4 regions of the Paenibacillus sp. J31P13 genome follow, and region 4 is predicted to be linked to each of the others. Evidence: riboswitches for the same ligand, from Rfam matches in the RefSeq annotation. Region 4 holds a riboswitch; each other region holds the start of a gene.
What was found. A riboswitch is a leader RNA that binds a small molecule or an ion and turns the genes downstream of it on or off. The one in region 4 is predicted to bind cyclic di-AMP.

Region 1 (5,530 bases), on a different contig from region 4:
CAAAGCGGATATCGGCATTGTCGCTTCCAGTATTGAGGATTCTACACTGCGCTGCATTCCTTTATTTGAGGATCATTTATCGCTAGTGCTTCCAAGAAATCAAATCATTGCTGATAAAGACAAGCTAGGCATACAAGATTTAACCGGGATGCCGATGATCTTATTCTCCAAAGGAACTTGGTTCAGACTTCTGACGGATGAGGTATTCGATAAATACCATCTTCAGCCTGATGTCCGCATGGAGATTGACTCCTTTGAAGCGATATTGCGTTTGCTGCATACATGCAGAGCTGCTACTTTGCTGCCTCATTCCTATATGCGTCATCAACAGCTTGAGGATAATGAGCTAGTGGTCGTCCCTATTCGTGAGCTGGAGGATACAAAAAGAACGACATCGCTTATTCATGCAGATTCAACAGCGTTAAGCCCATCCGTTCGTTTATGGATCAATGAGCTTGCTGCAAGCTTCGTTACACAAAAGGACAAGCGCTATTAAAAGCACTTGTCCTACATTCTTACCATTATTAGATCTCTAAATCCACATCTCTTTATCTCTACCTATAAATAGCTGTCTCAAAGCTTTCAATTTGCTCATTTGTACCAATAATAACCATAATATCGCGAATATCAAGTAAATCCGTTGCGGTAGGCGCGATAATCATCCCTTCCGGCTTATTAATTGCGACGATGCTGCAGCCGAATTTTGCCCGCAGGTTAAGATCGCTCAGTGATTTGCCATTTAAGTTTGACGGAACAGCAAGCTCAGCGATCGTATAATCTTTTGACAGCTCAATATAATCAAGCAAATTAGGCGAAACAAGCTGATGAGCAACCCGAATGCCCATATCACGCTCCGGATACACAACACGATCAACGTCGAGCTTCTCAAGTACGCGTCCATGCAATTCACTCATTGCTTTGGCTACGACCTTCTTAACACCGAGATCCTTGAGCAAAATCGCAGTCAAAATACTAGCTTGTATATCGTCACCGATTGCAACAACGCCGCAATCAAAGTTGCGCACCCCTAAAGAACGCAATGTTTCTTCATCCGTACACTCAGCAGATACGGCATGCGTCAACACATTGCTCATATCTTGAACCGCTTCCTCATCCTTATCTATACCGAGCACCTCATGTCCAAGCTGAACCAACTCGCGTCCTAAGCTCGATCCAAATCTCCCAAGACCTATTATAACGAATTGACTTTTCTTAATTGCCACTAGCCTATTCTCCTATCCAATCGTAATTTTGCCTTCAGGATGCCGATACAATTCTTTGTCTGTACGTGGACCGAGCGCATATGCGAGCGTTAATGGTCCAAGCCGTCCGGCAAACATCGTAAGTGCAATGATTATCTTACTCACCTCGGAAAGCTCTGGCGTCAAGCCGAGAGTTAACCCTACTGTCGCAAAGGCTGAGGTAGCTTCAAATAAAATATACAAAAACTTTTGACCTTCAATCATGGATAAGAGCATCGTCACCACGATAACAAGTGCAAGTGAAAGCAACGTAATGGTAAGCGCCTTAAAAATCCGATCTTTTCCTAGTCTGTAACGGAACAAGACAATATCTTCACGGCCGCGAATCATCGCGATAACCGCCCCCATCAGCACAGCAAAGGTTGTTGTCTTGATTCCACCCCCAGTAGAACCGGGAGAAGCGCCTATAAACATTAATATAATGATAAAAAATTGAGTGGCTTGACGAAGTGCCGCTAAATCAAGTGAATTGTATCCTGCCGTCCTTGGCATAACGGATTGGAAAAAGGCTGATAGGATTTTACCGCCCCAATCGAGTGAGCCTAGCGTCAAACTATTGGAAAACTCGAATATAAAAATAACGATAGTACCTGCAGCAATTAGGGTACCCGACATCGTTAGTACAACCTTACTGTGTAAGGAAAGCTTGTGATTTTTGCGCCACTCCATCAGATCGGACATAACGACAAATCCGAGTCCTCCAAAAATAACGAGCAGCATGGCAGTGATGTTCACAATGGGATCAGATACATATGCGGTAAGACTCTGATAATGACCAAATATATCAAAGCCGGCGTTGTTAAAAGCAGATATCGAATGAAATGCACCATAATAAATGGCTTTCCCAAGAGGCATATCCGCTGCAAACCGAGATGCAAATAACGCAGCGCCGACGATTTCGATGGATAACGAATAAATAATGACTCGTTGTATTAATCGAACGATTCCTTCCATGCTGGATTGATTCATCGCTTCCTGCAGCAATAACCGCTCTCTAAGTGAAATCTTTTTACGAAGAACAAGAGCAACTAAGGTGGCCATCGTCATGAATCCTAACCCGCCGAGTTGAAATAGAACCATCAATATAACCTGACCAGCCGTGGAGAAATACGTTCCCGTATCCACAACTACGAGCCCTGTCACGCATGTAGCCGATGTGGCCGTGAACAGCGCATCAATAAATGGCAGCCTGGTGCCATTCGCTGAAGCGAAGGGCATGGATAATAAACAGGCTCCCAGTAAAATAATAAGTGCGAATCCACTAACAAGGATTCGTGGAGGTGACCACGTCAGCACCTTCAAGTTCATCTTCATAATCAGCCTTCTTTTTCCTATGTCATTTGAGTAATGCAGCTATTAGCAGGCACAAAAAAAAGCACTGGAAACTCAAGTGCTTGTGCGATGAGTCCTGATCCATTTCGCCTACGAGGTTAGCTGTCGGATTCGGGCCTGGTCAGGCTGCCCTATTCAGCGGTTAGTGTAACTTCCCGCCAAAATTCACCCCATGCCGCCGCATTGGATAGTTCGACTACCCATCACATTCATTTTTTTGCGTCAGCTTTATGGTTTCCCCGTTTTCCTTCGGAAATTCGGCTTTGCTATTCTATTAGTATGACGTTAACGATTATAATCCCTAATGTAGTTTAGTACAAAGCTTGCATTACCTATAAACAGGCGATATTAGACCAAATCAGGGCAATTCGCTACCGCAGCATGCAATAAGCTTGACGGATATCGTTATTTCTCATTTTTAAGAAAAGAAACTTACTATTCCATTGGATAAATCAGGGATTAATATGATAAGGTAAGCAAATAGGAATTCTATAATATAGACAATAGAGGTGAACCGATGATTGATTCAATTAGACCGAAGGAATGGAAAAGATTCATTTGGGCAGCGATCGCTTGCTTCTTTATTTATTCAGCTGTAGATATAATCCCCATGATTAATTCCATTTCATCTGGCGAATACAACACGAAAGTTCTTGAGAAATCAGCTGCTGAGCTGCAAGCCACTGAATTTGTCCAGAAGGAAACCGGACTTCGTGTAAAATCAGCTAAAGCTGTACACCAATCAGACAAGGTGATGAACGGTTATCTCTCTAAAGAAAAGCTAGCCCAAACCTACAGTGATCGATATGATGCCAGTTTCCCTACGGATACTTTCCAAGTGGATCTCAAATTTGAGTCGAGCGGAAGCGGTTATGTTTATGTACATATGCAAAGCGGTCAAATCGTGGCCTGGAATCTGCTTGTTGGCGGTGAACAGCTGTCAGAGGCTGAAGAAAAGGAGAAAATCAAAGCCTTTCTTACACAGAAGAAATTCAACCCGGCTGATATTAAGAATGCTAAATTATATGAAAATGGTACTTGGGGCGTACAGCCAGCCGGCTTTACAATCGACAAAGCTGCATTGACCGTCGATTTAAAAGCATCAAGCGTGGATGGTCATGCCCTTATTACCACTTACAAACCAGCCTTTGTTGCACCTTCTGATTACATCAAATATGTGAAGAGCCAGGACAAACTGGCAAGCTTTCTTACCAGCTTCGGCTATTTCTTCATGAGCTTCGTTTTGTTTATTTTAGCCATTATTTACGCCGTTCTTTATCGCAAATTTACATCGTTTAAATACGGCATTATTTTGACAATCGTATACTTCATTACTTATATCATTATGAATTTAAACGTCTTGGATGGCATAAGAGCTTCACTCGGGGAAAATAACATGGCCGATCAAACCGTAGCCATCACGGCCGTATTTACGGTACTGCTTACGTTCCCAATGGCAGCGTCCATCTACATCTCTCTAGTAGCCGGTGACGGGCTTTGGAAAGCACAGGGACGTGATCTATGGCCTCGCTTTGGTCAACCGGGTTATGGCAATCATGTATGGCGCGGCATGGGCTTAGGTTATTTGTTTGCTATCATCCTGTTCGCCATTCAGGCTGTTATCTTTATTGGACTGAAACTTTCAATCGGCACTTGGGATACATCCGATGTAACGCAGTCGCCATATAATATCTCCGTATTATGGCTCATGCCGGTACTCGCCTGGGCTGCTGCTATTTCTGAGGAAGCTGTGTTCCGCTTTTTTGGTATTGGTCTATTTCGCAAATGGTTTAAGAACACCTTTGCCGCAGCGATTCTTCCAACGTTGTTCTGGGCGCTCGGTCATGTCATGTATCCGTTCTATCCATCCACGACAAGGCTGATTGAGCTTATGATTATCGGACTCATATTCAGCTATATCTTTATCCGATATGGATTGATTACAGCGATGTTCACACATGCCATATTCGACAGTGTGGCGGTTGGTATCTCGTTATTCACGATTGGCAAAGCACCTAACATTATTTCAGCTATATTCTTCATCGTATTGCCTGTAATAATCGCTTTTGTGCTTAAGCATTTCAGCATCAAAAAAGAAAAGAAGCCGTCCATTAGGACGACTCCTCCCTTAGAGCAGCAATAATTTCTCCTGCTAATTTTTCACCAATAGATAGGGGCCGAAAGTCTTCGACTGAGGCCTCTTTTATTTTTTTGATGGAACCAAAGTGCTTAAGCAGCAGCTTCCTGCGTTTCTCTCCGATACCTGGTATAGAATCAAGCTTCGAATCAACCATCGATTTCCCGCGTTGCTCGCGGTGAAACGTAATGGCAAAACGATGCACCTCATCTTGTATTCTTTGCAGCAAATAAAACTCTTGGCTGTCGCGCGGCAGCGGTACAATCTCAGCGGGGTCACCTGTCATTAGCTGCGCTGTTTTATGCTTGGCATCCTTTACAAGCCCGCACACCGGAATGAACAAGCCCAGCTCATTCTGGAGCACATCAAGGGCAGCCGATATTTGTCCTTTGCCCCCATCGACGACAATCAGATCTGGAGCGACCAGCTCATCCTTTAGTACACGCTCGTAGCGGCGCCTGATAACCTCGCGCATCGTTTCATAATCGTCTGGTCCTTGCACGGTTTTGACCTTATATTTCCGATATTCCTTGCGATCCGGCTTGCCGTCCGTGAAGACAACCATAGCCGATACGGGATTCGTTCCTTGAATATTGGAGTTATCAAAGGCTTCGATTCTGTGCACCTGCTCAAGCCCTAACCAGCCTGCGAGCGATTCTGATGCTCTAACACTTCGCTCCTCGTCCCGTTCAATTAAGCGGAACTTCTCATCCAGCATCACCCTTGCATTCTCGGTGGCCATCGTCACAACCTCGCTCTTGCGGCCCCTCTGCGGCATTAACACCTTTACCTTCAACCA
Region 2 (5,530 bases), on a different contig from region 4:
CTTCCTGGCCGGGTTCTAGCACAGGAAGGCAACAAGGAGTATTAAAAAGGTTAGAATTAACAAGTTAATAAATATAGTATAACTTATTTTATTTATTTTGTCACAGGTGTAGGCATTTCTGACAAACAAACATGACAAACAATTTTACCTTTAAAGTAAGAAACGTTCTCTGCATTGCCACAGAAGATACAAGCAGGCTCGTATTTTTTCAACATGATGCGCTCGCCATCAACATAGATTTCAAGAGCGTCTTTTTCGCCAATACCAAGTGTACGACGCAATTCGATCGGAATTACTACCCGTCCCAATTCATCAACCTTGCGAACAATACCAGTAGATTTCATCATAATATATAAATGCCCCTCTCAAAATGTGTTTCGCCATCGTTCGACATAGTTTGTAGTTTTGTGATTACTATAATACCAACGATTACCATAATAGTCAACCTAATTTATTGCTTGACATCGCCTATATCATCGACATTTGACTAGTTATAAGGCTAATACTACTCTGTAATAGGATACAACAGCTTCGACATTTTGGAAACTAATTTACGACACTATTCGACATTATCCTGTATTTCTGTGTCGAAAATATGAACAAAGGAGATGAGACGATGAGTAATCAGCTGACGGAAGAAAAAGTTTTTAAGGATCCGGTACATAATTATATCTATGTGCAAGACCAAACGATTTGGGATTTGATTAATACAAAAGAGTTCCAGCGATTACGTAGAATCCGTCAATTAGGAACCTCTTATTTGACCTTTCATGGGGCCGAGCACAGCCGGTTTTCACATTCACTTGGCGTGTACGAAATAACACGAAAAATCATTTCACAATTTGAAAGGCATAAGTATCCGGATTGGCCGCTTGAGGAGCGACTAGTATCGCTTTGCGCCGCACTTTTGCATGATGTCGGTCATGGTCCGTTCTCACATTCTTTGGAGGAAGTATTCGATACGGATCACGAGGAATGGACCTGCAAAATCATTCTTGGCGATACGGAAATTAATCATGTGTTAAGTGCCGTTTCAGCCGATTTCCCAGAGCAGGTAGCAGCGGTAATTCGGAGGACCTATCCAAAGCCTATCGTGATCAGCTTAATCTCTAGTCAAATGGACGCTGATCGTATGGATTACTTGCTTAGAGATGCTTATTTTACGGGGGTAAATTACGGTACATTTGATTTGGAAAGAATTCTGCGTGTATTGCGGCCTCATAAGGGCAAAATTGTTGTGAAAGAAAGTGGAATGCATGCTGTTGAGCATTATCTGATGTCTCGTTATCAGATGTATTGGCAGATTTATTTCCATCCCGTAACAAGAAGTTCTGAGATTATTTTACGACAAATCTTTCGTAGAGCTCAGGAGCTGTACAGCGAAGGTTATACCTTTAATTGGATACCGAAATCGCTGGAGGGACTTCTTCTAAATACCATTACGGTACGGGATTATTTAAAGCTGGATGAGGCGCTTATACAGACGGTATTTGCTCAGTGGGCAGAGGAAAGTGATCCACTATTGAGTGATCTATGTGATCGTTTTCTAAATCGCAAATTATATCAATATATTACGATTGAAAACCCAGATGAAACGCTATTAAATGAGATCAAAAATTGCTTCTCTTCTATAGGAATGAATCCTGCTTATCATATGGAAATTGATTTTCCATTTGATCTGCCATATGACGTCTACCGTCCAGATAAAAAAGAAGGCGAAAAGAAAGAAAAAGCGCCGATTTTGTTGTTAGATGGGACGGATGACATTAGCGAAATATCGGCTAAGTCCGACATTGTTCGCTCTATTACTGGTTTGCATCAGGGAGAGTATCATCTTTACTTCCCAGTTGAGCCGCTCAAAAAAAATATTGGTTTGATTTCGGAGCCCATGAAGAAATTGTTTAAACTTAATTAAAGGAGCATGACATCAACATGACATTACTATTTGACACCCATACGCACTTGGACTCGCCCAATTTTAATGAGGATCGGGATGAAGTGATTAAACGCGCTAGAGAAGCGGGCGTAGATCTTTTGCTTAATATAGGATTTAATCGTGAGACGATTCCGACTACAATGGCTCTTGCCGAAAAATACGATTTTATTTATGCAGCAGTAGGCTGGCATCCCGTAGACAGTATCGATATGCTCCCGGAGGATTTGGAGTGGATAGAGCGGTTGTGCTCGCATGAGAAGGTTGTCGCTATCGGAGAAATTGGTCTTGATTATCACTGGGACACGTCTCCAAAAGATGTTCAGCAGCGTGTTTTCCGTGAACAAATCCGTCTAGCTCACAAGGTGAATAAGCCGATTGTCATTCATAATCGCGATGCGCACGAGGATATTATTCGGATTCTTCGAGAAGAAAATGCCTCTCAGGTTGGAGGCGTTATGCACTGCTTCTCAGGGAGCTGGGAAACGGCAAAACAATGTCTCGATATGAACTTTTATATTTCATTTGGAGGTCCTGTTACCTTCAAAAATGCAAGGGTGCCAAAAGAGGTTTTGAAGCAGGTTCCACTGGACCGAATTTTGATTGAAACGGATGCTCCATATTTGTCTCCGCACCCCCTTCGAGGGAAGCGAAATGAGTCCTCTTATGTGTCTCTAGTCGCAGAGACGGTAGCCGAATTATTGGGCAAATCTGTTGAAGAAATAGGTGCATTAACGACTGAAAACGGTAAAAAATGTTTTGGTATTGTATAAAAACGAGAGATATCAAGAGTAAATAAGACCTTTATCGCGTAAAAACTAATTTTTATATCGATAATCGCTTATTTTTTCCGAGTTTAACCAGCTTTTTCGCTAAAATCGTCTTTTATCGTATCTTTACAATTGACCACGGATGAGGTTATGATTCAACTCAGAGCTATTAAATTTTGTATTGGATTTCCAGTTCGCGCTTAATCTCCAAGTCGGAGAGCGGGGGAACCAGGTGCGGTAAATCGTTCCGCATTTTGATATTCTTCAGGGGTGAATTTCGGAGACATTGCCATGAGCATTGTGCTTCGTTTAGGGCAGCTCTCTTGCCCGAACCCGTCAGCTAACCTCGTAAGCGTAAATAGAGAGTGATCAAAATCGTGCATCCACTTTTTCTGTATCCCAGTGTATCTATTACCGGGAAGCCACGAAACAGATCTCTGTCGACGGCTTCTTTTTATTTTCGAATAATCGAAAATTTGACGTCATAGGGATAGAAAGATGGGGGTGTCGAGATAGATAGATGTTCTGGATTGCGTGCTTGCACGCCAATATACTATAGTCGCGTCAGTTGTATCATGCGTAACACTTGGCGGCGGGGCTATGAAGGAGGACCGATGAAGTGGGACTATTCCAAGTAAAGGACACCCATGGGAAACGATCATCCAGCATGTCTTTCGCATTGCGATGGAAGCGTGAAAACTTGCGTTTGATTCTTTTGAGTGCTACTATCTCAATCGCTATGACTTTCATGTTTTTGGTGTTGTTGTACGGAACGGCTGTCAAAAGCGTCTCCGTAGTAGTGAACGGACAAGAAACCGTTGTGGAAACAAAGCAATGGGTCCTGCAACGCCTACTGGATGAACAAGCTATCGCAATTGGACCACATGATGAGGTGTCCGTACCGCTTAATGCGGCATTAAAGGACGGAGATCGTATTGAGGTAACTCAAGCGATACCGGTAATTGTGAAAGCTGATGGCAAGACATCAACAGTGTACACGACAGAGAGAACAGTGCAGGCAGCGATCGAGGAATTACATATTCCAATTCGAGACCAAGATAAAATAATGCCACCGCTAGATACGGCATTAAATGCAGAGTTAACGGTGACGGTTGTACGCGTCGACACGAAGATGTCCGAGTCCGAACGTGCAATGCCGTTCTCTATCGTGAAGAAAGAAGACCCTACACTTGAAGCAGGCAAAGAAAAGCTTGTGCAAAATGGTAAGGAAGGTCTGATTGTTGAGCAAATCGTGAAGCAGTATGAAGATGGTGTACTTATCTCGAAGAAGATGGTCAACAAGGTTGTTGAGACAGCTGCTGTCGATCAGGTTGTTGCTGTTGGAACGAAGAAGGCAGAACCTAAAGTAACGGTTCTTTCGAACAAGTCGCCTAGCATTGCAACGCTTACGAAGAGCGGTGTAACCTTTAAAGCGAAGAAGGTACTGAATAATGTCACTTTAACTGCTTACTCTGCAGGTGTAGAGTCAACAGGAAAAGGTGAGAAGCATCCTTTATACGGGGTAACGGCTTCTGGCACACGTGTGCATGAAGGACGGACCATCGCAGTTGATCCTAAGGTAATTCCTATCGGTTGGTGGGTCTATATCGAGGGAGTCGGCTTCCGGCGAGCTGAAGATAAGGGAAGTGCTATCAAAGGCAATAAAATTGATGTTTATTTTGACAGTAATAAAACAGCAGATAAATTCGGCAGAAAGAAAGGCGTAACCGTCTATCTTCTCGGTCCGAACAAACCAACTGCAAGCTAATATCTAGAGGTACGCTATCATTTTATCGTATTTTTTAATTAAATATGCCATCATAAGGAGAGGCAATGCCTCTTCTTTTTGTATGTTCGTATGCAGAAAAAGGGAATCTAAACAGAGGGGAATGATCTTGATGATCAAAGAGATCATTGTCGTTGAAGGTAAAGACGATACTGTAGCGATTAAACGCGCGGTAGAAGCAGATACGATAGAGACAAACGGCTCCGCTATCGGTGAAGATGTGCTGCGGCGGATTGCGCTCGCAAATGAACGTCGCGGCGTTATTATATTTACAGACCCCGATCATGCAGGTGAACGCATTCGCAAAATTGTTGCGCGTCATGCGCCAGGCTGTAAGCATGCTTTTTTGCCACAAGAGAAAGCATTGTACAAGGGTGATATCGGTATTGAGAATGCAAGCCCAGAAGCTATTCGAACGGCGCTCTCAGAGCTCCGTACAGAGTCTCCAGATGAAGTCGGCGAAATTAGCTGGGATGACTTAATGGAAGCAGGTTTAATCGTGCACGAGGATGCTTCTAATAGACGTCTGCAAATGGGCAAGCTATTAGGAATAGGATATGCGAATGGAAAGCAGTTCTATAAACGCTGTACAAGCTTCAGAATTTCAAAAGCAGAGTTCATAGAGGCACTGCGTCAAATGGAACAGGAACGGGAGTGAAAGCAGAATGAGCAAGCAAGAGCATGAAGAGCAGCGTACTGCAGCAGCTGGAGCCAAAGCCGCAGCAATAGAGGTAGCAACACCTAAGCGGACAAAAGAGATTATTGCAAAATACGGATTCTCCTTCAAGAAGAGCTTGGGACAAAACTTTTTGATCGACCAAAATATATTGAACAAAATCGTAGCAGCTGCTGAACTGGATAAGACAAAAGGCGCGCTGGAGATTGGTCCCGGTATTGGTGCTCTTACTCAGCGGCTTGCAGCTGAAGCGGGAAGCGTAACCGCAGTCGAAATAGATAATCGCCTTATACCGATATTGCGTGATATTTTATCCGATGAGCCTCATACAACCGTCATACATGGTGATATTCTGAAGCTTGATC
Region 3 (5,530 bases), on a different contig from region 4:
CGGAAGCGGGGTCTCCGATGATGATCGTTATTGGAAGCTTGGCGGCATTTACTACAATCCTGCTGACCCGGCTCTGTTCTTGGAGAAACGCTTTGGCATCGGCTGGACCATTAATTTTGGTCATAAGTTATCGTGGGTAATTATGGCTGCTCTCGTCGTTATCATCATCATTTCGATTCTGATGGGAGATTAAATAAAGCAACAGAACTAATCTGAACAATACTCTAATAGGTATCTCCTAATAAGTTTGGACACATATGTTTGAAAAATATACTGTTTACGTTCGTTAATGTGTGTTACAATTAAAAACGAACCAAAACAAACTTATTAGGAGGTTTTACCCCAATGGAAGTTCGTCACACAACAAACCCAACTGATGTAAAGCAATATACGACAGAGCGTCTTCGCAGCGAGTTTTTGATTGAGAGCTTGTTCCAGCCGGATCAAATTAAAATGACATATACGCACTATGACCGTATGATCGTAGGCGGTGCTAGTCCTATTAATGAAGCGCTTGAGCTTGCGGATCCGGAAACGTTGAAAACGGAATATTTTCTAGAGCGCCGCGAAATCGGTTTTCTTAACATTGGCGGACCTGCATCGATTTCCGTTGACGGTGAAACCTATGAATTGAATAAGTTAGATGTTCTATATGTAGGTAAAGGAAAACGTCAAGTACTGCTATCCAGCCTAGATAAATCAAACCCTGCTAAACTCTATTTCTGTTCCGCGCTTGCGCATGCAGAAATCGCTACTCGTAAAATGACAATGGAAGAAGCGAATCCAACTCATCTTGGCTCTCAAGAAACATCCAATGAGCGGATTCTTTATAAATATATTCATAATGACGGTATTCAAAGCTGTCAGCTCATGCTTGGCGTAACAAGTCTGAAAACAGGAAGTGTATGGAATACAATGCCGTCACATGTGCATGATCGCCGTATGGAAGCTTATCTGTATTTTGACATGAACGACGATGCGCGCGTATTCCATATGATGGGTGAGCCTTCCGAGACAAGACATCTTGTTGTAGCGAATGAACAAGCCATTATTTCACCGCCTTGGTCGATCCATTCTGGAGTGGGCACAAGCAACTATACGTTCTGCTGGTCAATGGCAGGCGAGAACTATACATTTACAGACATGGACGCAGTGCCTGCTAGCGAGCTAAAATAGAAGCAATCCCTACTGGAGGTGCTCCATGCTTGCTGCTGAAAGGCATCGAAAAATTATTGAGAAATTAGAACAGCTTGGCGCGGTTAAGGTTTCCGAGCTAAGTGAACAATTCGGAGTGACAGAAAAAACGATCCGTGAGGATTTAGAAAAGCTTGAAGAGAAAGGGCTTCTTAAACGTACGCATGGCGGGGCGGTTTCTGAAGTGAACGGTGAGGATAGCTTGTTTCCTCTACAGTTCCCCAATAGTAAACATGGGCAAGAAAAGTCAGCTATTGCTGCGCTTGCTCTTACCTGCATTGAGCCAAATGATATTATTGCACTTGATGCTGGGAGCACAACGCTAGAAATGGCGAAGCGCCTTCCAAATATACCGATAACGGTCCTAACGAATGATTTGCTAATTATTCGAGAGCTAACTGCGAAAGATCAAGTCAGACTTGTCGTGCCTGGAGGGTATCGCCATAATAATTTGCTTATCGGCGCCGAATCACAGGAGTGGATCAAACGTCTGAATGTTCACAAGTTGTTTCTATCTACGACGGGTATCCATTTGGAGTACGGTCTTACTATATTTACGGAAGAATTGACGAAGGTCAAACGGCTCTATATGGAAAATGCGAAAACGATTTATTGTCTTGCGGATCATAATAAATTCGACAAAGGCGCATTGATTACATTTGCGGGCTTGAATGAGATCCAATACATCATCACGGATGATGGCATTGAACCTGAGGTAGCAGCAAAGTATGAGGCAAACGGTCCTGTAATACTGAAAGCTGAGCTTCCGAATGGCTCAAATCGCAATAAAGGAAAGGTGTGAAAACATGAGTTTGTTCGATTTGACAGGGAAAATAGCTATCGTTACAGGCGCTGGGCGAGGTCTTGGAGCAGCTATTGCAATAGGGCTGGCACAAGCAGGCGCTGATGTAGCACTTGTTACAAATAGTACGCCTGCTGATAAAACGGCGGATCAGGTTCGTGCGTTTGGACGGAGAGCCATAACCATTCAGGCGGATATTTCCGATCGTACGAAGCTTTCATCCATCATTGACCGTACAGTTAATGAACTGGGACGAATTGATATCTTAGTAAATAATGCCGGAATTATTCGTCGCACACCTGCTGCTGAACATAGTTACGAGGATTGGCAGGATGTACTTGATGTCAATTTGAATTCTGTGTTCGTACTTTGTCAGCTTGCAGGCAAGCACATGATTCAGCAGGGCTCAGGAAAAATCATTAATGTGGCGTCCATGCTTACCTTCCAAGGCGGCATTAACGTACCTGGTTACACTTCAAGCAAGCATGCGGTTGCTGGACTAACAAAGGCGCTTGCGAGTGAGTGGGCGAGCAAAGGTCTGCAAGTGAACGCGATAGCGCCTGGCTATATGAGCACGGATAATACGGAAGCGCTTCGTGAGGATCCGGTTCGCAGCGCACAGATATTGCAGCGGATTCCAGCCGGACGCTGGGGAACGTCTGAGGACTTAATTGGTCCGGCAGTATTTTTGGCCTCTGCGGCTTCTGATTATATGAATGGTCATATTATGGCTGTTGACGGCGGCTGGCTAGTTAAGTAATGGGCATATTCAATTTTATTTAATAGGATAGGACTGTCTTGTTGCAGCTTTGGCTGCAGGAGGATAGTCCTTTCTTGTGTTCATAATCTGGAGATCAAATTAAAAAAGCCCTCCGGCATACTGAGGTTCAGGGGAACCAAAGAAACCGGAGCGGCTTTTTTGCTCGCGAAAATGTCTTAGAATAAAGAAATATAATTCACCGAGCGTTGTCGCAATACGAATTCTTCTGCATCGCGTTCAATAGGTATTTGTTCTTCTGGTCTTGTCGTTACTTGAGTGACGGCAGTAACAAACAATTCGAAAATACGTCCGTCTTGATCGGACTTGTCATACTGGAAATTTTGAAGCGGCGGAAGGGATACGTTACCAATAAATGAGATAAGGAGATCGCTGTAGCGATCTAAGTCAATGCTTTCCTCGGTATCTGCTACAAAAAGCTCGCTCCAACCATAGCCTTGATTGCTTGTTAATCGAAGACATACGCGAAAGCCTGCGGCATCAACTGCGATAGCGGGGATTACGAATAATTCAATTCTTGAGACGGATAAGGAAGGGGACTGATCGATGAAAAACGGTACATGGTTTTCAGATTGACAAAACATAAATAAACCTCTCCTTACTTCGCTTACGAGGTTAGCTGTCGGATTCGGGTTAGAGAGTATGCCCTACCAGGGTTACAAATTCCTGGATTCACCCCTTGCGAGCCGTGAATATCACGATCGCGTTGGATCCCCCGCTTTTTCATTTGAAAAATTCAGCGTGAATGTGGTTTGCCTTTAATTTTAAACGTATACGGTTTATTTGTAAACCCTACGATTAAATAAATGCATATAAATGTAAAAAGAAAAAAGCCCTAAACTGAGGAAGCTAGGGCTTTTTTACATCATTGAATAGCTGCTCAGTGGCTGGTCCAGGGGCGATCCAATCTTGCGACCATACTTGTATTTCCCGAATAATCGGCTCAAGTGCACGTCCTTTCGCCGTTAAAGAGTATTCTATACGTACAGGTATTTCGGGATAGACGTGTCGATCGACAATACCTTCACTCTCCAGATCTTTAAAACGTTCAGACAGCAGTCTGCCACTGATAGGCAATGCAGATTGAACAGCACAGAAGCGCTGAGGTCCAGACAATAATTGAAATATGATTAGGCCGGTCCAGCGTTTGCTAATGATATCCATTCCTTTTTGGAAACGGGGACAAAGGGCTGGTTGATCCATGCTTATCACCTCTCTTGATTTGAAATTAAGTATAACTCCAATAACTAATACATACAAGCAAACATGGATAATGTTAATTACTTGACTAACATTAGTTATGAAATTATAATTAGTTACAAATAGTAAGTGAAATAAGAGGAGCGATACTTATGAAACCTTTATTTCTAGCACATGGATCACCAATGCTCGCAGTCGAGCAAAATGAATATAGTCAGTTTCTTCAAAGAACAGGAGCAAGCTTAAAGCCCGAAGCGATTGTTATTTTTACTGCGCATTGGGAAACCGAGGCTGTTACGATCTCATCGAAGGATGATGAGTATGAAACCATATATGATTTTTACGGCTTTCCAGATGAGCTGTACCAAGTGAAATATCCAGCTAAAGGATCAACGAAGCTAGCAGCTGTTGTTGGTCAATTGCTTACAGCGAAAGGCATTGCGATCGCATATAATGAGGATCGGGGACTTGACCATGGCTCATGGACGCTCTTGAAGCATATGTTTCCAAAGGCTGACGTGCCTGTCGTTCAAATATCGGTCAATCCTTTCCGTTCCCCAGAGGATCAGTATGCGATCGGAGAGGCGCTTCAAAGCTTGACCGCTCAAAATATTCTGATTATCGGCAGCGGCGTAACCGTTCATAATTTGCGTGAAGTGAAGTGGGGTCAGAAAGAGCCTGAGAGCTGGGCTGTTGCGTTCGATGAGTGGCTCATTGATAAAATGAACAGCAAGGATATTCATTCCTTGTTACAATATGAAGGGCTGGCACCTCATGCCCGAAGAGCTGTACCGCGTACGGAGCACTTTGTTCCCCTATTTATTGCAATGGGCAGCGGGAACAGCGATTCTGCGCCAAAGGTCATTTATCGCAGTTATGAGTTTGGCACTTTGAGTTACTTGTCATTCGAATTTTGATATCCTATATATAAGAAGGTGAAGCAGCATGATGAAGCCCAATATTGCGGCCATTATTAAAGATAAGCTTAAATATACACAAAACGGCAATAAAGATATTTATGTGATTGGCCCTGTTAAGCTGCCGGTTGAGCTGGATGGAGAAACGAAAATATTCCATTGGTACAGCTGGCTTCAGAAGGAATCAGGCGAGAAGCAATCCGCAGAGCAGCTAGTTGAGGAGCTGAATGAGTTCCACTATGCTGATCTTCAACAATCCAGTGTTCTCGTGTATGGTGATTTCGAAAATAACGAGGATGCGCTTATTCGGATGCACAGCATCTGCCATACGGGCGATATATTTGGAAGCGCAAGATGTGATTGCGGCTTTCAATTGAAGCAATCCATGCGTTTAATTAGCGAGCATGGCACTGGCGCTCTATTTTATTTGGCAAATCATGAGGGTCGCGGAATTGGCTTGTTCAGCAAAGCAATTGCTTATTTGCTGCAAGAGGATGGTCTTGATACGGTTGATGCGAATACAGAGCTTGGTTTTGCGGATGATTCACGTGATTACGGCGATGCAATTGCGGTGTTGAAGCTGCTGCGTGCTTTGCCGGTGTCGATCATTACAAATAATCCACGTAAGGTAGATGCGCT
Region 4 (5,530 bases):
GCGTTAAAGTAATTAAAAGGGTATTGAGTGCAATTTCGTTTGGCGTCTTCTGACGCTTCGCTCCTTCAACCAAGGAAATCATCCGATCAATAAAGGACTCGCCAGGATCAGTCGTAATCCGTATCGTAATGGTATCGCTTGTCACTCGTGTGCCGCCGGTAACCGAACTGAAATCTCCGCCGGCCTCTTTAATAACAGGCGCCGATTCGCCAGTAATAGCTGATTCGTCAACGGAAGCCAATCCTTCTATGACTTCACCATCACCGGGGATCATCTCTCCTTGTGAGACAACGACGATATCGCCCTTGCGCAGCTCCGCGGAAGATACCACTTTTATTGCATTTCCAACCCGCTTATTCGCTGTCACTTCTCTTTTCGAATTTTTCAGTGTGTCAGCTTGGGCTTTCCCTCTGCCTTCAGCCAATGCTTCAGCAAAGTTTGCAAATAATACAGTGAAGAGAAGGATAAGAAATACGGTAATATTAAAACCAGTACGCCCTTCTGTGCCAAAATATCCTGGCATCAGCGTCATCAACAATACAACGACTGTTCCTACCTCTACGACGAACATGACCGGGTTTTTCATCATCGTTGCCGGATTTAGTTTAATGAAGCTATCTTTAATCGCTTTTTTAATAAGATCCGAAGATATCATGCTTTTTCGGTTTGTATTCATTTCCTCACCTCTTCTATTTAAGGAGTGTCAAGTGTTCTGCGATTGGACCAAGCACAACTGCCGGTAAGAAGGTCAGTGCCCCAATAATCAATACGGTCCCAAGCAAAATGCCCACAAATAATTTATTGTCTGTACGGAATGTACCTATCGTTTCTGGCACCCACTGCTTTGACACTAACGAGCCCGCAACACCAAGCAGAGCAATGATGGAAATATATCGGCCGAACAGCATGACTAAGCCTGTCGTAACATTCCAGAATGACGTATTATCGGCCAAGCCTTCAAATCCGGAACCATTGTTTGCAGCCGAAGATGTGTATTCATACAGCACCTGCGAGATACCATGGAATCCGCTATTCGTAATGGCTCCACTTCCGAGGTCTGTGAGGAATGCGATGGCTGTTGGCACTAAGATAATAAGCGGATGCGCCAAGATGGCGATGGCAATGAGCTTCATTTCGCGCGCCTCAATCTTTTTCCCCAAAAATTCAGGCGTACGACCGACCATCAAGCCGCATAGGAATACGCCGAGTATCGCGTACATGAGCATATTGACGAGCCCGACCCCATCACCGCCGAATACGACGTTCAGCATCATCAATGCTAACGGTACAAGTCCGCCAAGCGGCGTCAATGTATCATGCATGTTGTTAACCGATCCTGTAGTGGCTGAAGTCGTTACGGTTGTAAACAAGCTGGATTGCGCTATCCCAAACCGAACTTCCTTCCCTTCCATACTGCCCTGCGAAGCATCCATGCCAAGCGCATTCATGGCTGGATTACCTCTCATTTCCGAGGTGTATATAATGGATAGAAAGGCGATAAACAAGATCATCATCGTGCTGAAAATAACCCAGCCTTGTTTACGGTTTTTGGCGAATCTACCGAACGTATAGGTCAGAGCGGCTGGAATACACCACATCGATAATATTTCAATGACATTCGTCAGCGGAGACGGATTTTCAAAAGGATGCGCGGAGTTAACGCCGAAAAATCCCCCACCGTTCGTTCCCAAATGTTTTATCGATACAAGTGAAGCAACGGGACCAATCGCAATTTGCTGCGTCTCTCCTTCAAGCGTCGTAGCCTGAATCGTTGAATCCAGCGTTTGCGGTACTTTTAAACCAACCAATAATAAGGTAACGATGATAGCTAAAGGAATGAGCAAACGAGTGTGTGCTTTAACGAAATCACTGAAAAAGTTGCCAAGCGTCTTGCCTTTGCTAGTCAAACCTCGTATGAATGCGATAGCGACAACAATGCCGGTCGCAGCTGATGTGAACATCATCATCATAATAACGGCCATCTGCGCAAAATAAGACAAACCTGTTTCACCGCTATAATGCTGTAAATTCGTATTCGTCATAAAGCTGATCACCGTATTAAAAGAAAGCGTGGACTCCATATTGTCGATTCCATTTGGGTTGATCGGCAATACCTTCTGGCTTCTTAAAATGAGATAACTAACGGCAACCAGAACGATGTTGGTCAATATTAAGCTAAGCGTATACTTTTTCCAGTTCATTTCTGGACGGTTCTTTAAGCCGGTCAAAAAGTAAAATGCTTTCTCTATAGGTCCAAAAATTTTGTCCGTCCAATTGGCCTCATTCGAAAAAATATGATAAATATAGGTTCCCAAGGGCTTAACGATCAAACATAAGATCAGAATGACCGCTGCCATTTGAAAAATTGCCATTTTATTTCCTCCCTAGGGTTTCCAATGGAAAACCGACATCGAAATCATTTTTATCTATTTGGGTAACTCTTCATTAAAATTTCTCTGGATTAATGAGCGCGTAGACCAGATACAAAAAGATAAGACATGTAAACCCGATTACGATAATCATTGGCTTTCTCCTCCTGTGTCACCTACGACACGTCCGCACCAAGTCAGAAAACCGTAAAATAATAGAAAGGCTCCTGCCAATGCCCAAATCATAAACAGATCCATCATATTTATTCCTCCTCGACCTTCTCCTCAGCGGATTTTATTCCTTGTCATGAAGCAGATAGGAAACATCGCTGCTATTGGAATGAATGACATAACTGGCTCCTAATCCTTTATAGATGAGCCTGGAATTCATGCTGCCTGTAATGACGTAAATGGGCTTTCCCGTCCAAGACCGACATATTTGAATGTATCTGCAGCAAAGCGGCAAACTGACTTCAAATATAAAGACTTTTCCAACCGGCATTTTAGGAAGATGCCAATTGCTGCGATCGGCAGTATCCAGCGGTACAACATGTTCTACCCCAAGGTCCTTTAGCCGCGATTTTTCCGTTTCATTATTTGTAAGGGCTGCAAATGGCAAGCCCTTCATCTTAAGTGTTTTGATAAATTGCTCTCCAGCTTTATTTGGCGCTGATACTAAAATAAATTCATCATGGGATACCATGACCGCACTCCTCCATATCGTTTCAGGCAACAAAAAAGAAGCTGTAGGAAGAGAAAGCTCTCCTTCAGCTTCTTAGACGCGGGTAAATAAACCCACAGCTAATCACGGAATTGTTGCCTCTCTTGAGACGCTTACGAGGTTAGCTGACGGATTCGGGCGTAAGAGTCGCCCTACTTGACGGAAATCTACAACTTCCGTAAAGATTCACCCCTGAACTGAAAACACATTGGTCATCAATTCGTTTGGTTCCCCCGTTCACTGAAAGGATTCTATTTCTAGATCCTCTCATGTGATTCAGCGGCTATTCGCCATAACATGATTTTAGGACATAAAACACAGAGGCCGTGTCCCCTGTGGTCAATTGATCACAAGCTTCATCATCCTCTCATCTGCGACGCTTACGAGGTTAGCTGCCGGATTCGGACGGTGAGAGTCGCCCTACATGAAGGAAAATAACCATGGATTTCTCCTTCACGATTCACCCCAAATGACTTGTATTCGACTCTCACATCGAAAACTTATCATCGTTTGGTTCCCCCGCTTTCCTTGCGGAAATTAAGCGATATGAATTAACAATCATTGTAAGCAATGAATGATCTGAGTCGTATCATATGCCGATCGAAATATTTTGTAAAGAAGGACGCCGCCTCAAATTACACGCCGTTTGACACTCTGCATCTCCAAACCCATATCATTCTTCTATTTACTCCATCATACTCTCGTTTTCTCACTATTTCTAAAACAAAAAGCAAATGAAAGCATTCGGAATTATAATCATGGATTGCTTAAGCTTTGCAGGGTTGTATCCGTTTACAATGACCGAATTTGGCTAAATATGATCGAATCATCACTTAAACTACGTTTTACTTCTATAAGGCAAGGACGTATGATTGCTTGCGACAGCTAAGCTGCTTTTATGGCCTCATTATTATTAACCATAAACAAGGAGTGTGTGATCGCTATGAGCTATCCCGCTGTAACCAAATCCAACAACGATAGATTGACCCATCGGATTGGATCTATGGAGATCATTCGATATGACGATCATCAAATCGCTCTCCCTTCGGATAGCGATCATTGCTATTGCGGTCTGCTTAAAATTTCAAGTGATGGCGTACATGGATGGGGAGAGTACTCGTTACCAAGCTTGCCATGCCATTTTGACATGATTAGCTGGGCATCCGTGTTTTTACATCTAAAAGGTCTTACTTTGGAAGAGGCTATACATTATGTAGAAGAAAGTGATGAAGCGTGGGGACATACAAGGAGAGAGCTTGCGCTCTGTACATTATTAGATTTAAACCAAAGACTGCAGGACTACACGAATCATCAAGAAAGAAATGAAATGCTCTTTGCCAGCTCTATTCTTATGGATTACTCACAATCCTATTATTCTTTCTAAATCTAAGAAAGTTCTGATTCAGCAACCTTTTAACAGGGGTAACGTCTATACATAAAGTAATCCAATATCTGTTAAATGAGGTGCTTCAGAATGAAAAAGACCATTTCTTTACTGGTCATCTTAGTGTCTTTACTTGCATTAGGAAATCCTGCCTTGGTGTATGGCGCGAAAACTCAAACGATCTTGTCACTCCCACTCACGGGTATTATTGACATCGACGATAGAAGCTATAAGGATTATTTCACTGCACTGCAAAAGGACGGAACGATTTGGATCGGGAACGGTGACGAGCCCGCCATTAGAGGACCGCGAATTGCAGGAGCGGTAAGGGTAGCAGGCAATCTTGCTCTGACCTCATCCGGTGAGGTATGGAGCTGGAGTACGGACTCCCGCGAGGAGCCGAAACAACTGGTTGAATTATCAAATATACGAGATATTGCCGTTGGACCTGCAAATATGGCTCTAAATGATAAGGGACAAGTGTATGCATGGGGCAACGCTTGTTTGATTTCACTTATGAGACCTGACTTTCAGGAACGAAAAGAGGGGCAGTTATGCTTCTTAGAGAGTGAAGCAGCAGAAGAGGATATTGTTCAAGCGAACATACCTAAGCTAGCTGTAGAAAATGTAAAAGCCATTAAGGCTTCGCATCAAAGCCTTATCGTACTAAAGAAAGACGGAAAGACGCTAAATCGTTATGGCCATACCTATGTCTTTGAATTAGGAATGGTTCCCTTTAATTCGACCACACCTGTAATCGATTTCGTCGGTTATGACAGCGATGCTGTGACACACTGGGATGTTCTTCTGCTTTCAGATAAAGGATTGGTATCTGGGCTGCCTAAGGAAACCTTTGAGCAGTTCAGTGTAAGTTATGAAGGATACTATTCCTTGTACTTAAATAAAGACGGGTCGGTGTGGGGAGCAGCAGCCGGAACAGAAGGAGCCCCGCAGCGAATTCCCGCCTTGAAAAATATCGTTGAGGTCCATGCTGTCGCTTTAAACAGCGGCACGGCATTAGATAAAAATGGAATCGTATGGACTTGGGGCAATCGC

Region 1: it holds a riboswitch for cyclic di-AMP, as region 4 does, so the genes downstream of both, AC0YOD_RS20695 (TrkH family potassium uptake protein) here and AC0YOD_RS15930 (hypothetical protein) in region 4, are expected to answer to the same signal.
Region 2: it holds a riboswitch for cyclic di-AMP, as region 4 does, so the genes downstream of both, AC0YOD_RS27345 (ubiquitin-like domain-containing protein) here and AC0YOD_RS15930 (hypothetical protein) in region 4, are expected to answer to the same signal.
Region 3: it holds a riboswitch for cyclic di-AMP, as region 4 does, so the genes downstream of both, AC0YOD_RS18110 (hypothetical protein) here and AC0YOD_RS15930 (hypothetical protein) in region 4, are expected to answer to the same signal.

Annotation. Positions count from the first base shown of each region.
Region 1 is NZ_JBWDNR010000006.1:200,481-206,010, reverse strand. Features, by position in the region: gene AC0YOD_RS20705 (LysR family transcriptional regulator) at 1-496, shown strand, start outside; gene AC0YOD_RS20700 (potassium channel family protein) at 555-1,217, opposite strand; gene AC0YOD_RS20695 (TrkH family potassium uptake protein) at 1,236-2,576, opposite strand; cyclic di-AMP (ydaO/yuaA leader) riboswitch at 2,667-2,867, opposite strand; gene AC0YOD_RS20690 (CPBP family intramembrane glutamic endopeptidase) at 3,112-4,737, shown strand; gene uvrC (excinuclease ABC subunit UvrC) at 4,706-5,530, opposite strand, start outside.
Region 2 is NZ_JBWDNR010000016.1:8,707-14,236, forward strand. Features, by position in the region: gene AC0YOD_RS27330 (AbrB/MazE/SpoVT family DNA-binding domain-containing protein) at 93-347, opposite strand; gene AC0YOD_RS27335 (HD domain-containing protein) at 617-1,915, shown strand; gene AC0YOD_RS27340 (TatD family hydrolase) at 1,933-2,706, shown strand; cyclic di-AMP (ydaO/yuaA leader) riboswitch at 2,891-3,074, shown strand; gene AC0YOD_RS27345 (ubiquitin-like domain-containing protein) at 3,323-4,471, shown strand; gene rnmV (ribonuclease M5) at 4,602-5,147, shown strand; gene rsmA (16S rRNA (adenine(1518)-N(6)/adenine(1519)-N(6))-dimethyltransferase RsmA) at 5,155-5,530, shown strand, end outside.
Region 3 is NZ_JBWDNR010000005.1:182,890-188,419, forward strand. Features, by position in the region: gene AC0YOD_RS18090 (DUF1648 domain-containing protein) at 1-193, shown strand, start outside; gene kduI (5-dehydro-4-deoxy-D-glucuronate isomerase) at 346-1,176, shown strand; gene AC0YOD_RS18100 (DeoR/GlpR family DNA-binding transcription regulator) at 1,202-1,996, shown strand; gene kduD (2-dehydro-3-deoxy-D-gluconate 5-dehydrogenase KduD) at 2,001-2,756, shown strand; gene AC0YOD_RS18110 (hypothetical protein) at 2,933-3,358, opposite strand; cyclic di-AMP (ydaO/yuaA leader) riboswitch at 3,364-3,526, opposite strand; gene AC0YOD_RS18115 (winged helix-turn-helix transcriptional regulator) at 3,624-3,977, opposite strand; gene AC0YOD_RS18120 (DODA-type extradiol aromatic ring-opening family dioxygenase) at 4,127-4,891, shown strand; gene AC0YOD_RS18125 (GTP cyclohydrolase II) at 4,920-5,530, shown strand, end outside.
Region 4 is NZ_JBWDNR010000004.1:359,684-365,213, forward strand. Features, by position in the region: gene kdpB (potassium-transporting ATPase subunit KdpB) at 1-676, opposite strand, end outside; gene kdpA (potassium-transporting ATPase subunit KdpA) at 690-2,372, opposite strand; gene kdpF (K(+)-transporting ATPase subunit F) at 2,446-2,523, opposite strand; gene AC0YOD_RS15930 (hypothetical protein) at 2,665-3,072, opposite strand; cyclic di-AMP (ydaO/yuaA leader) riboswitch at 3,185-3,353, opposite strand; cyclic di-AMP (ydaO/yuaA leader) riboswitch at 3,453-3,644, opposite strand; gene AC0YOD_RS15935 (hypothetical protein) at 4,034-4,474, shown strand; gene AC0YOD_RS15940 (stalk domain-containing protein) at 4,565-5,530, shown strand, end outside.